DNA from 2 places in the Delftia sp. 11MD genome. Region 1 is predicted to be linked to the other one. Evidence: riboswitches for the same ligand, from Rfam matches in the RefSeq annotation. Region 1 holds a riboswitch; the other holds the start of a gene.
What was found. Region 1 has a riboswitch for S-adenosylhomocysteine ahead of metH (methionine synthase). Riboswitches for the same ligand answer to the same signal wherever they lie in the genome.

Region 1 (5,714 bases):
AATGTAGAAGCCGCTGACGCTGGAGGCCGGGTTCATGGCCAGGCTTTCGGTCAGCGTCATGCCGATCTCGTCGGCCTTGAGCACGGCGAACAGGTCGGTCTTGGCGCTGTGGTCGGGGCAGGCCGGGTAGCCGGGCGCGGGGCGCACGCCCTTGTACTGTTCCTTGATCAGCGCTTCGTTGCTGAGGTCCTCGTCGGGCGCATAGCCCCACAGGTCCTTGCGCACGCGCTGGTGCAGGCATTCGGCGAAGGCCTCGGCCAGGCGGTCGGCCAGGGCCTTGAACATGATGCCGGAGTAGTCGTCCAGCGCGTCCTGGAACTCCTTGTCCTTCTTCTCGGCGCCGATGCCGGCCGTGACGGCGAACAGGCCCGCGTAGTCCTGGATGCCCGATTCCTTGGTGGCCACGAAGTCGGACAGGCAGCGGCTGGGGCGCATCACAGGCTGGCCATCCGGGCCTTCCACCATCTGCTTTTCGGTCTGCTGGCGCATGCCGTACCAGGTCATCAGCACCTGACTGCGGGACTCGTCGGCGTAGAACTCGATGTCATCGCCCACGCGGTTGGCAGGGAACAGGCCGATGGCGCCGTTGGCCTGCAGCCAGCGGCCTTCGATGATCTTCCTGAGCATGGCCTGGCCGTCGGCCAGCACCTGGCGGGCCTGCACGCCCACGATCTCGTCGTCGAGGATGGCCGGATAGGGGCCGGCCAGGTCCCAGGTCTGGAAGAACGGGCCCCAGTCGATGTATTCGGCGATCTCGGCCAGGTCGAAGTTGCGGAACACGCGCCGGCCCAGGGCGCGTGGCGCCACGGGGGCCTGGGAAAAGTCCACGGGCGTGGCGTTGGCGCGGGCCTTGTCCAGCGGCCACAGCGGCGTCTTCTTCTTGTTGGCGTGCTGGGTGCGGACCTTGTCGTAGTCGGCCTGGATCTCGGCCAGGTAGTTGCCCTTGTTCTCGCCCAGCAGGCTCTGGGCCACGCTGACGCTGCGCGAGGCATCGGGCACGTAGACCACGGGGCCTTCGTACTTGGGCGCGATCTTGACGGCGGTGTGCACGCGCGAGCAGGTGGCGCCGCCGATCAGCAGCGGAATCTTCTTGATGCGGAAGTAGTCGTCCTTGTGCATCTCGCCGGCGACGTACTGCATCTCTTCGAGGCTGGGCGTGATCAGGCCCGACAGGCCGATGATGTCCGCGCCCTCGGCCTTGGCCCGGGCCAGGATCTCATGGCAGGGCACCATCACGCCCATGTTGATGACCTCGAAGTTGTTGCACTGCAGGACCACGGTGACGATGTTCTTGCCGATGTCGTGCACATCGCCCTTGACGGTGGCGATGACGATCTTGCCCTTGCTGGACACGTCCAGGCCCGCCGCTTCCTGCTGGCGCTTTTCCTCTTCGATGTAGGGCACGAGGTGGGCCACGGCCTGCTTCATCACGCGCGCCGACTTGACCACCTGGGGCAGGAACATCTTGCCGGCGCCGAACAGGTCGCCGACGATGTTCATGCCGTCCATGAGCGGGCCTTCAATCACGTGCAGCGGGCGGCCGCCGCCCTGCACCACGATCTGCTGGTAGGCCTCTTCGGTGTCGGCGACGATGAAGTCGGTGATGCCGTGCACCAGGGCGTGCGACAGGCGCTCGTCCACGGTCTTCGGGTTCTCGGGCGTGCCGCGCCATTCGAGCTTCTTGCTGTCGTCCTTGGCGGCGCCCTTGGCGGCGTCGGCAATCTCCAGCAGGCGCTCGGCGGCGTCAGGGCGGCGGTTGAGCACCACGTCTTCCACGCGCTCGCGCAGCTGGGGCTCCAGGTCGTCATAGACGCCGACCATGCCGGCGTTGACGATGCCCATGTCCATGCCCGCCGAGATGGCGTGGTACAGGAACACGGTGTGGATGGCCTCGCGCACGGGGTCGTTGCCGCGGAAGCTGAAGCTCACGTTGGAGACGCCGCCCGAGACCTTGGCGCCGGGCAGGTTGCGCTTGATCCAGCGCACGGCCTCGATGAAGTCCACGGCGTAGTTGTCGTGTTCCTCGATGCCGGTGGCCACGGCGAAGATGTTGGGGTCGAAGACGATGTCCTCGGGCGGGAAGCCCACCTCGTCCACCAGGATGCGGTAGGCGCGCTCGCAGATCTCGATCTTGCGCTGGTAGGTGTCGGCCTGGCCCTTCTCGTCGAAGGCCATGACCACGGCGGCCGCGCCGTAGCGCCTGATCAGCCGGGCCTGGCGCTTGAATTCATCCAGGCCTTCCTTCATGGAGATGGAGTTGACGATGCCCTTGCCCTGCAGGCAGCGCAGGCCGGCCTCGATGACTTCCCACTTGGAGCTGTCCACCATGACCGGCACCTTGGCGATGTCGGGCTCGGAGGCGATGAGGTTCAGGAAGCGCACCATGGCGGCCTTGCTGTCGAGCATGGCCTCGTCCATGTTCACGTCGATCACCTGGGCGCCGTTTTCCACCTGCTGGCGTGCCACGGACAGCGCTTCCTCGTACTGTTCGTTGAGGATCATGCGCGCAAAGGCCTTGGAGCCCGTGACGTTGGTGCGCTCGCCCACGTTGACGAACAGCGTGCCCTCGCCGATGGAGACAGGCTCCAGGCCCGACAGACGCATGGGAGGGGGAGTGAAAGAGGACGACATCAAGCTCACCTGCAAAAACGGCATGGCAACAGGTGAGCGTCGTTGGCACCGTGGGCGCGGTCCGGCCGGGAACCTGCACCTGGCCCAAGCCTGACGCGGCACGCGATCCGGTGTACGGATGGGCGGGTGCCGCGCTGCAACGCTCCTCGGGCCAAAGCCCGGGATTCTACGGCGGCTGGCGGCGGCCTGCAGTGCGGGTTTTACGCCCGCATTCGGGGCAGGCCTGCACAAAGCCATGCGGCACTGCACCAAAGCGCGGCAGCGCGGGCCGCCGGCAGCGCCTTCGGGGCAGATTGTGGATGCCCCATCGCCCCGGATTCTTTGCAACGCCTGAGGACAACGCTCCTTTTTTTGCATCTGGCACGCAATTCGCTATCTGCTGGGTACGTGGTCTGACCAGTCAGGCCAAAACCCTCCACCCGCGCCAGCCCATGCAAAGCATTCCGATATCGATGGCCCAGACGCTGCAGCAGCACATCCTGAGCGGCCACTACCCCGGCGGCAGCCAGCTGCCGCCGCAGCGCGAGCTGGCCCGGCAGCTGGGCATCAGCCGCGCTTCGCTGCGCGAGGCGCTGTCCATGCTGGAGGCCCTGGGCCTGGTCGAGATCCAGCCGGGCAAGGGCGTGCGCATCAACGGCCCGCACAGCGGCCGTGCACGCATGCACCGCGCCTACGCCACCCCGGCGCTGGGCACGCTGTCGCCGCGCCAGCTGATCGAGCTGCGCCTGGTGCTGGAGCCCGGTTGGGCCGCGCTGGCGGCCGTGCGCGCCGACGACAGCGGCCTGCGCCAGCTGCAATGGACCCAGTCCCAGCTGGCCCATGCCCTCGCCCGCAGCGACCTGCTGGCCGCCGCCGACGCCGATCTGCAGTTCCACCTGCTGCTGGCCCAGCTGTCGGGCAACCCGGGCCTGGTGGCCATGGCGCGCCAGCTGGAGCTGGCCATCAGCCACAGCCTGCGCCTGCCCTTTGCCTGGAGCGGCGCCGACGACCAGCCCGTGCGCGAGCACGACGCCATCGTGCAGGCCGTCTGCGCGGGCGATGCGCCGGGTGCCGCGGGCGCCATGCGCGCCCACCTGCTGTCGGCCGCCAGGCGCAGCGGCATCGATCTCGACACACCGGAGCCCGACACAACGGCGCCCGATACACCAGCGCCCGAACCGGACCCGCTTTCCTTTCGCCTCACCCCACCTTCCGAAGGAGCTTTCGCATGACTTCCCCCCTGACACCCCGCCGCGCATTCATCCGCACCGCCCTGGCGGCCGCCACCCTGGCCGCTGCCGGCCTGGGCGGCGCAGCCCATGCCGACATGCTGGCCAACATCCAGAAGGCCGGCGTGCTGCGCGTGGCGATTCCGCAGGACTTCCCGCCCTTCGGCTCGCTGGGCACCGACCTGAAGCTGCAGGGCTATGACATCGACATGGCCGCCCTGGTCGCCCAGGAGCTGGGCGTGAAGGTGGAGCTGGTGCCCGTGACCAGCACCAACCGCATCCCCTTCCTGACCACGGGCAAGGCCGACATCGTCATCTCCAGCCTGGGCAAGAACGCCGAGCGCGCCAAGGTGATCGACTTCACCCAGGCCTATGCGCCCTTCCCCAAGAGCGTCTACGGCCCCAAGGACGTGAGCATCAAGGCCCCTGCCGACCTGGCCGGCAAGACCGTGGGCGTGACGCGCGGCTCCACCGAGGACCTGGCCCTCACGCAGGTGGCGCCGGCCTCGGCCACCATCAAGCGCTACGAGGACAACAACGCCACCGCGCAAAGCTATCTGACGGGCCAGGTGCAGCTGGTGACGCTGGGCAACATCGTGGCCAACGCCGTCAACGAGCGCACCAGGCTGCGCCAGCTGGACGTGAAGTTCGCGGTCGAGGACACGCCCTGCTACATCGGCGTGGCCAAGGGCGAGCCGGCGCTGCTGCAGAAGGTGGACGCCATCATCACCAAGCTCAAGGCCGACGGCCGCCTGACCGGCCTGTCCCAGCGCTGGATGAAGATGCCGCTGCCCGCCACCCTGTAACCGCTGCGCCCCTGTTCCCGGAAATCCTTCCATGGCCTATCAATTCGACTTCGGTGCCGTGTTCGACTACAGCGGCCTGCTGGCACAGGGCGCAGGCTTCACGCTGGCGCTGACGGCGGCGGGCGCCGTGCTGGGCGGCGCCATCGGCGTGGCCGGCGGCGTCAGCCGCGCCTGGCGCATTGCGCCGCTGCACTGGCTGTTCAAGGTGTACGTGGAGGGCATACGCAACACGCCCTTCCTGGTGCAGCTGATGTTCGTGTTCTTCGGCCTGCCTTCGCTGGGCGTGCAGATCAACGAATGGCAGGCCTGCCTGCTGACCACGGTGATCAACCTGGGCGCCTACATCACCGAGATCGTGCGCGCCGGCATCCAGGAGACGCCGCGCGGCCAGCTGGAAGCCGCTGGCGCGCTGGGCATGGGCCGCTGGGCGGTCTTCCGCCATGTGGTACTGCGCCCTGCGCTGCAGCGGGTCTGGCCCTCGCTGAGCAGCCAGATCGTGATCGTGATGCTGGGCACCTCGGTGGTCTCGCAGATCGCCGCCCAGGACCTGACGTTTGCGGCCAACTTCATCCAGTCGCGCAACTTCCGCGCGTTCGAGACCTACCTGGTGGTGACGGCAGCGTACTTCGTGCTGGCCCTGGCACTGCGCCAGTTGCTGGCCTGGATAGGCCATCGCTTCGTGGTGGGCCGCCGCACGCCGCGTGCAGCCCGGCCCGCTGCACCCGCTACACCTGCGACCACTGCCGGAGACGCCGCATGATTGCCGACATTCCCCTGCTGCCCATCCTGGCCAAGCTGGCCGAGGGTCTGCTGGCCACGCTGGCGCTGTCGCTGCTGGCCTTCGTGCTGGGCGGCGCCACCGGATTGCTGGTGCTGTTCGCCCGCGTGGGCCGCAGCCTGAACCTGCGCCGCCTGGCCAAGGCCTATATCCAGGCCTTCCAGAACACGCCGCTGCTGATGCAGATGTTCATCGTGTTCTTCGGCTCGTCCATGGCCGGCCTGGACATCTCGCCCTGGACGGCGGCCGCCATCGGCCTGACGCTGTACACCAGCGCCTACCTGGCCGAGG
Region 2 (5,714 bases), 550 kb from region 1:
CGGCTTCAGCGCCAAATGGTCGCTGGCGCTGACGCCTTACTTCGGCCTGCGCGACAGCACGGCGGCCACGGCCTTTGCCGAGGCACTTCCCGGCAGCGGCAGCTCACGCGGCAGCAGCTATCTGGACCTGAACTACCAGCATCCGCTGGGCGACTGGGCGGTGCTGGGCCTGCATGCCGGCCACACGCAGGTGCGCAACTACAGCGAACTGTCGTACGCCGACTGGCGCGTCTCGCTGGCCCGCAGCTGGGGGCCATGGACGGCCACGCTGGCCTGGGCCGGCACCTCGGCCGACACGCGCTACTACCGCGCGGCCAATGCGGCAGGCCAGATGCAAAGCCTGGGCCGCAGCGGCTGGGTGCTGTCGCTGTCGGCGGCGTTCTAGTGTGGGGGCACGCTCTGGTGCTAGGCTGAGAACCATGCCCATTTCGTCCTCTGCCGAGCCGGCGCCGCCCGGTCTGCCGCGCCCCGATCCCGACGCCCTGGTCGCGCGCCTGCGCCATGAGCGGGCGCAGGAGGGGCGGGGCAAGCTGCGCATCTACTTCGGATCGAATGCAGGCGTGGGCAAGACCTACGCCATGCTGGCCGCCGCCCAGCGCGAACGCCAGGGGGGCCGCGAGGTTCTGGTGGGACTCGTGGAAACCCATGGCCGCAAGGAAACGGCGCAGCAGCTGCATGGCCTGGAGCAACTGCCGCTGCGCGAGCTGCCGCACCAGGGACGGACGCTGCGCGAGTTCGACCTGGATGCGGCGCTCGCGCGGCGTCCGCGCGTGCTGCTGCTCGATGAACTGGCGCACAGCAATGCGCCAGGCTCACGCCATCCCAAGCGCTGGCAGGACGTGCAGGAGCTGCTGGACGCAGGCATCGATGTCTGGACCACGATCAACGTGCAGCACCTGGAAAGCCTGAACGACGTGGTGGGCGGCATCGTCGGCATCACGGTGCGCGAGACCGTGCCCGACCAGATCTTCGACGATGCCGACGAGGTCATCGTCGTCGACATCTCGCCCGACGAGCTGCTGCGCCGCTTGAAGGACGGCAAGGTCTACATGATGGAGCAGGCCGAGCGGGCCTCGCGCAACTTCTTCAGGCGCGGCAACCTGCTGGCGCTGCGCGAGCTGGCACTGCGCCGCACGGCCGACCGCGTGGACGAGGACATGCGCGACTACCGGCGCGAGCGCTCCATAGGCACGGTCTGGCCTGCGCGTGAGCGCCTGCTGGTGGCCGTGGCAGGTCATGCGGGCGACGACGCCCTGGTGCGCCAGGTGGCGCGCATGGCACGCCGGCTGGATGCTGGCTGGATGGTGGTGTACGTGGACGCGCCCCAGCGCCAGCACCGCCCACGCAGCGTGCAGGCCGCCGTGCTCAAGACCCTGGCCCTGGCCGCACGCCTGGGGGCCGAGACGGCCACGCTGCCGGGCGCCGATGTGGCCGAGGCCCTGGTTGCCTTCGCGCGCGAGCGCAACGCCAGCCGCCTGGTGCTGGCCCAGCCGCCGCGCCCGGCATGGTCGCCCTGGCGCTGGTGGGGCCGCAGCCTGCCCGACCGCATCGTCCAGCTGCATCCCGACATCGACGTGCTGGTGCTCTCCGGGGGCTCCAGCGCGGCCCGGACCGAGGCCGCGCCTGCCGCACCGCTGCGGCGCAGGCCGCTGCCCTGGAAGGGCTATGCCGGTGTGACCCTGGCCTGCTTGACCGCCACGGTGCTGGCCGAGCAGCTGCTGCGCATCTTCGACCCGGCCAACGTGGTGATGCTGTTCCTGCTCATCGTCGTGCTGTCTTCGTTGCGCTGGGGGCGTGGCCCGGGCGCCTGGGCGGCGCTGCTGTCGGTACTGTGCTTCGACTTTTTCTTTGTGCCCCCGCGCGGATCCTTCCATGTCAACGACACGCAGTACCTGTTCACCTTCGTGCTGATGCTGGGCGTGGCCCTGGTCTGCGGCCAGCTCATGGCGCGGCTGCGCCACGAGGCGCGCGTGGCGGCCGAGCGCGAGCGGCGCGCGGGCGCCCTGGCGCGGCTGGCGCGCGACCTTTCGGGCGCGCTCACGCAGGAGCAGGTGGTGGAGATTGCGCTGAGCACGGTCTCGGGCGTGTTCGACGCCCAGGCCGGGCTGCTGTTGCCCGATGCCGACGAGCGCCTGCGCCCCGCCGGCGGCGGCTCCTGCCCCATGGACGACAGCATTGCGCGCTGGGCCATGGACCACGGTCAGCAGGCCGGCCAGGGCACGGACACGTTGCCGGCCGCGCCGGCCCGCTACGTGCCGCTGGCGGCGCCCGTGCGCATGCGGGGCGTACTGGTGCTGCAACTGCGTGCGCCCCAGCGCCTGGAGGTGCCCGAGGAGCAGCGCCTGCTGGAGGCGTGTGCCAGCCAGGTGGCGCTGGCGCTGGAGCGTCAGCACTTCGTGGCCGTGGCCCAGCAGACCCAGATCGCCATGGAGGGCGAGCGCATGCGCAACACCTTGCTGTCGGCCGTCTCGCACGACCTGCGCACGCCGCTGACCACCATCCTGGGCGCGGCCGAGGCCGCGCAGCGCCATGTGCCGCCGGGCGGCGCAGCCGACATGCTGGAGCAGGTCCGCATCCAGGCCCAGGCCATGCAGCGACTGGTGGAGAACCTGCTGGACATGGCGCGCCTGCAGCAAGGCGGCGTGCACCTGCAGCGAGAATGGCTGCCGCTGGATGAAGTGGTCGGCAGCGCGCTGCGCCAGATGCGCGCGCGCCTGCACGAGCATCCCGTGAGCACCGACGTGCCCGCCAGCCTGCCGCTGCTGCAGCTCGATGCCGTGCTCATGGAGCGCGTGCTGGTCAACCTGCTGGACAACGCCGCCAAGTACACGCCGGCCGGCACGCCGCTGACCATCCACGCACGCGAACAGGACGGCGAGGTGCTTGTGGCCGTGCAGGATGGCGGGCCCGGCCTGCCGCCACACCTGCCCGTGGAGACGCTGTTCGAGCCCTTCACGCGCGGCACGGCCGAGTCCACCGTCTCGGGCATAGGCCTGGGGCTGGCGCTGGTGCGCAGCATTGTCGAGGCCCATGGCGGGCGCATCGAGGCCGCTGCCGCGCGCCCAGGCCCCGGCACCGTGTTCACGCTGCGCTTTCCGGTGCCGGAGCAGCCATTGCTCGATTAGAGTCTTGCGCCATGAGCACGCCCACCAACCGCATCCTGATGATCGAGGACGACCCCGGCATCCGCCGCTTCGTGCGCCTGGTGCTGGAGGACGAGGGCTGGCAGGTCTTCGAGGCCGACAGCGCGCGCCGGGGCCTGATCGAGGCGGCGAGCCGCCAGCCCGATCTGGTCATCCTCGACCTGGGCCTGCCGGATGCCGACGGCAAGCAGGTTCTCACCGAGCTGCGCGGATGGTCCTCCGTGCCCGTGCTCGTGCTTTCCGCGCGCGAGCGCGAGGACGAGAAGGTGGCCGCCCTGGACGCCGGCGCAGACGATTACCTGGTCAAGCCTTTCGGTGTGCCCGAGCTGCTGGCCCGGCTGCGCGTGATGCTGCGCCGCCGCCAGCAACTGGGGGCCGCAGGCGGCGCAGTTGCATCCAGCCAGGTGCACTTCGGCCAGGTGCAGGTGGACCTGGCCACGCACGAGGTGCGGCGTGCGGGCCAGCCGGTGCACCTCACGCCCATCGAATTCCGCCTGCTGGCGGCGCTGATCGCCGCCCAGGGCCGTGTGATGACCCACCGCCAGCTGCTGCTGCAGGTCTGGGGACCCGAATACCTGGGCCGTGCCCATTACCTGCGCGTGCACATGGCCAATCTGCGCCAGAAGATCGAGGACGAGCCGGCCCAGCCGCGCCACCTGGTGACCGAGCTGCAGGTGGGCTACCGGCTTGTGGGGCTGGGCGGTGAGGCATCCCCGGGATCGGTATAATCAGCGCCTCTCCGAGGAGCGTTGCAGCAGGCCCATTCACCAGATGCGGTCTGCGAGGCTCGGAGTCATACCTGCAACGACGCTCGCCCACGCTTTCTGTGCGGTGAGCTTTTTTTCGTCTCCCGCAGAACGTGGTTTTTCATTCATCTTTTGGAGAAAACCATGAACGCTGCTGTTCGTCCCGTTTCCGCCGACACGGCCATCGCTGACATTTCCCTCGCCGCCTGGGGCCGCAAGGAAATCCTGATCGCCGAAACCGAAATGCCCGGCCTGATGGCCACGCGCGAGGAATTCGCCGCGGCACAGCCGCTCAAGGGCGCGCGCATCGCCGGCTCGCTGCACATGACCATCCAGACGGCCGTGCTGATCGAGACGCTCAAGGCCCTGGGCGCCGACGTGCGCTGGGCCTCGTGCAACATTTTCTCGACTCAGGACCATGCCGCCGCCGCCATCGCCGCCACGGGCACGCCCGTGTTCGCCATCAAGGGTGAATCGCTGGCCGACTACTGGGACTACACCCACCGCATCTTTGAATTCGGCGCCGCCGGTACCGAAGGCGAAGGCCCCAACATGATCCTGGACGACGGCGGCGATGCCACCATGCTGCTGCACCTGGGCATGCGCGCCGAAAAGGACCTGTCCGTGCTGGACAACCCCGCCTCCGAGGAAGAGAAGATCGCCTTCGCCGCCATCCGCGCCAAGCTGGCCCAGGACCCCACCTGGTATACGCGCAAGAGCGCCCACATCATCGGCGTGACCGAAGAGACCACCACCGGCGTGCACCGCCTCAACGAGATGTCGGCCAAGGGCACGCTGAAGTTCCGCGCCATCAACGTCAACGACTCCGTCACCAAGAGCAAGTTCGACAACCTCTACGGCTGCCGCGAATCGCTGGTGGACGGCATCAAGCGCGCCACCGACGTGATGATCGCCGGCAAGGTCGCCGTGGTGGCCGGTTACGGCGACGTGGGCAAGGGCTGCGCCCAGGCGCTGCGCGCGCTGTCGGCCCAGGTCTGGGTCACCGAGATCGATCCCATCAACGCCCTGCAGGCCGCCATGGAAGGCTACAAGGTCGTGACCATGGAGTGGGCGGCAGACAAGGCCGACATCTTCGTGACCACCACCGGCAACCGCGACATCATCCGCCACGAGCACATGGTGGCCATGAAGAACGAAGCCATCGTCTGCAACATCGGCCACTTCGACAACGAGATCGACGTCGCCTCCATCGAGCAGTACCAGTGGGAAGAGATCAAGCCCCAGGTGGACCACATCACCTTCCCTGACGGCAAGAAGATCATCCTGCTGGCCAAGGGCCGCCTGGTGAACCTGGGCTGCGCCACCGGCCACCCCAGCTTCGTGATGAGCGCCTCGTTCGCCAACCAGACCATCGCCCAGATCGAGCTGTTCACCAAGCCCGATGCCTACGAGGTCGGCAAGGTCTACGTGCTGCCCAAGATCCTGGACGAGAAGGTTGCCCGCCTGCACCTGAAGAAGGTCGGCGCCATGCTGACCGAGCTGACGGACGGCCAGGCTGCCTATATCGGCGTGAGCAAGCAGGGTCCCTACAAGCCCGAAACTTATAGGTATTAAGCACCCCCTGAGGCGCTGACGCGCCTTCCCCCTCTCTACCCGCTTCGCGGGGGAGGGGGACGACGCCCTCGCTGCGGGGCGGCCCTTGCTTGGCGTCCCTGAGTTGGGTCGCGCCGGTTTCGGGCATTAGTCAACTGAGATTTCCTGGAGCGACGCTATGCGCGCAGATGTATTTTTGGTGGAAGCCGGCCATGCGGCCACGCGCTCGCAGGCGCAGCGGCTGATTGCGGGTGGCGTGCAGTGGCGCATG

Region 2: linked by a shared signal. The riboswitch ahead of ahcY (adenosylhomocysteinase) and the one ahead of metH (methionine synthase) in region 1 are both predicted to bind S-adenosylhomocysteine.

What each region holds. Positions count from the first base shown of each region.
Region 1 covers NZ_CP194333.1:250,380-256,093, reverse strand. Annotated here, with positions in the region: gene metH (methionine synthase) at 1-2,631, opposite strand, end outside; S-adenosyl-L-homocysteine riboswitch at 2,659-2,785, opposite strand; gene ACRSCF_RS01110 (FadR/GntR family transcriptional regulator) at 3,063-3,842, shown strand; gene ACRSCF_RS01105 (transporter substrate-binding domain-containing protein) at 3,839-4,645, shown strand; gene ACRSCF_RS01100 (amino acid ABC transporter permease) at 4,677-5,405, shown strand; gene ACRSCF_RS01095 (amino acid ABC transporter permease) at 5,402-5,714, shown strand, end outside.
Region 2 covers NZ_CP194333.1:803,433-809,146, forward strand. Annotated here, with positions in the region: gene ACRSCF_RS03620 (TorF family putative porin) at 1-385, shown strand, start outside; gene ACRSCF_RS03625 (sensor histidine kinase) at 420-3,125, shown strand; gene ACRSCF_RS03630 (response regulator) at 3,137-3,871, shown strand; S-adenosyl-L-homocysteine riboswitch at 3,879-3,963, shown strand; gene ahcY (adenosylhomocysteinase) at 4,034-5,464, shown strand; gene ACRSCF_RS03640 (TlyA family RNA methyltransferase) at 5,622-5,714, shown strand, end outside.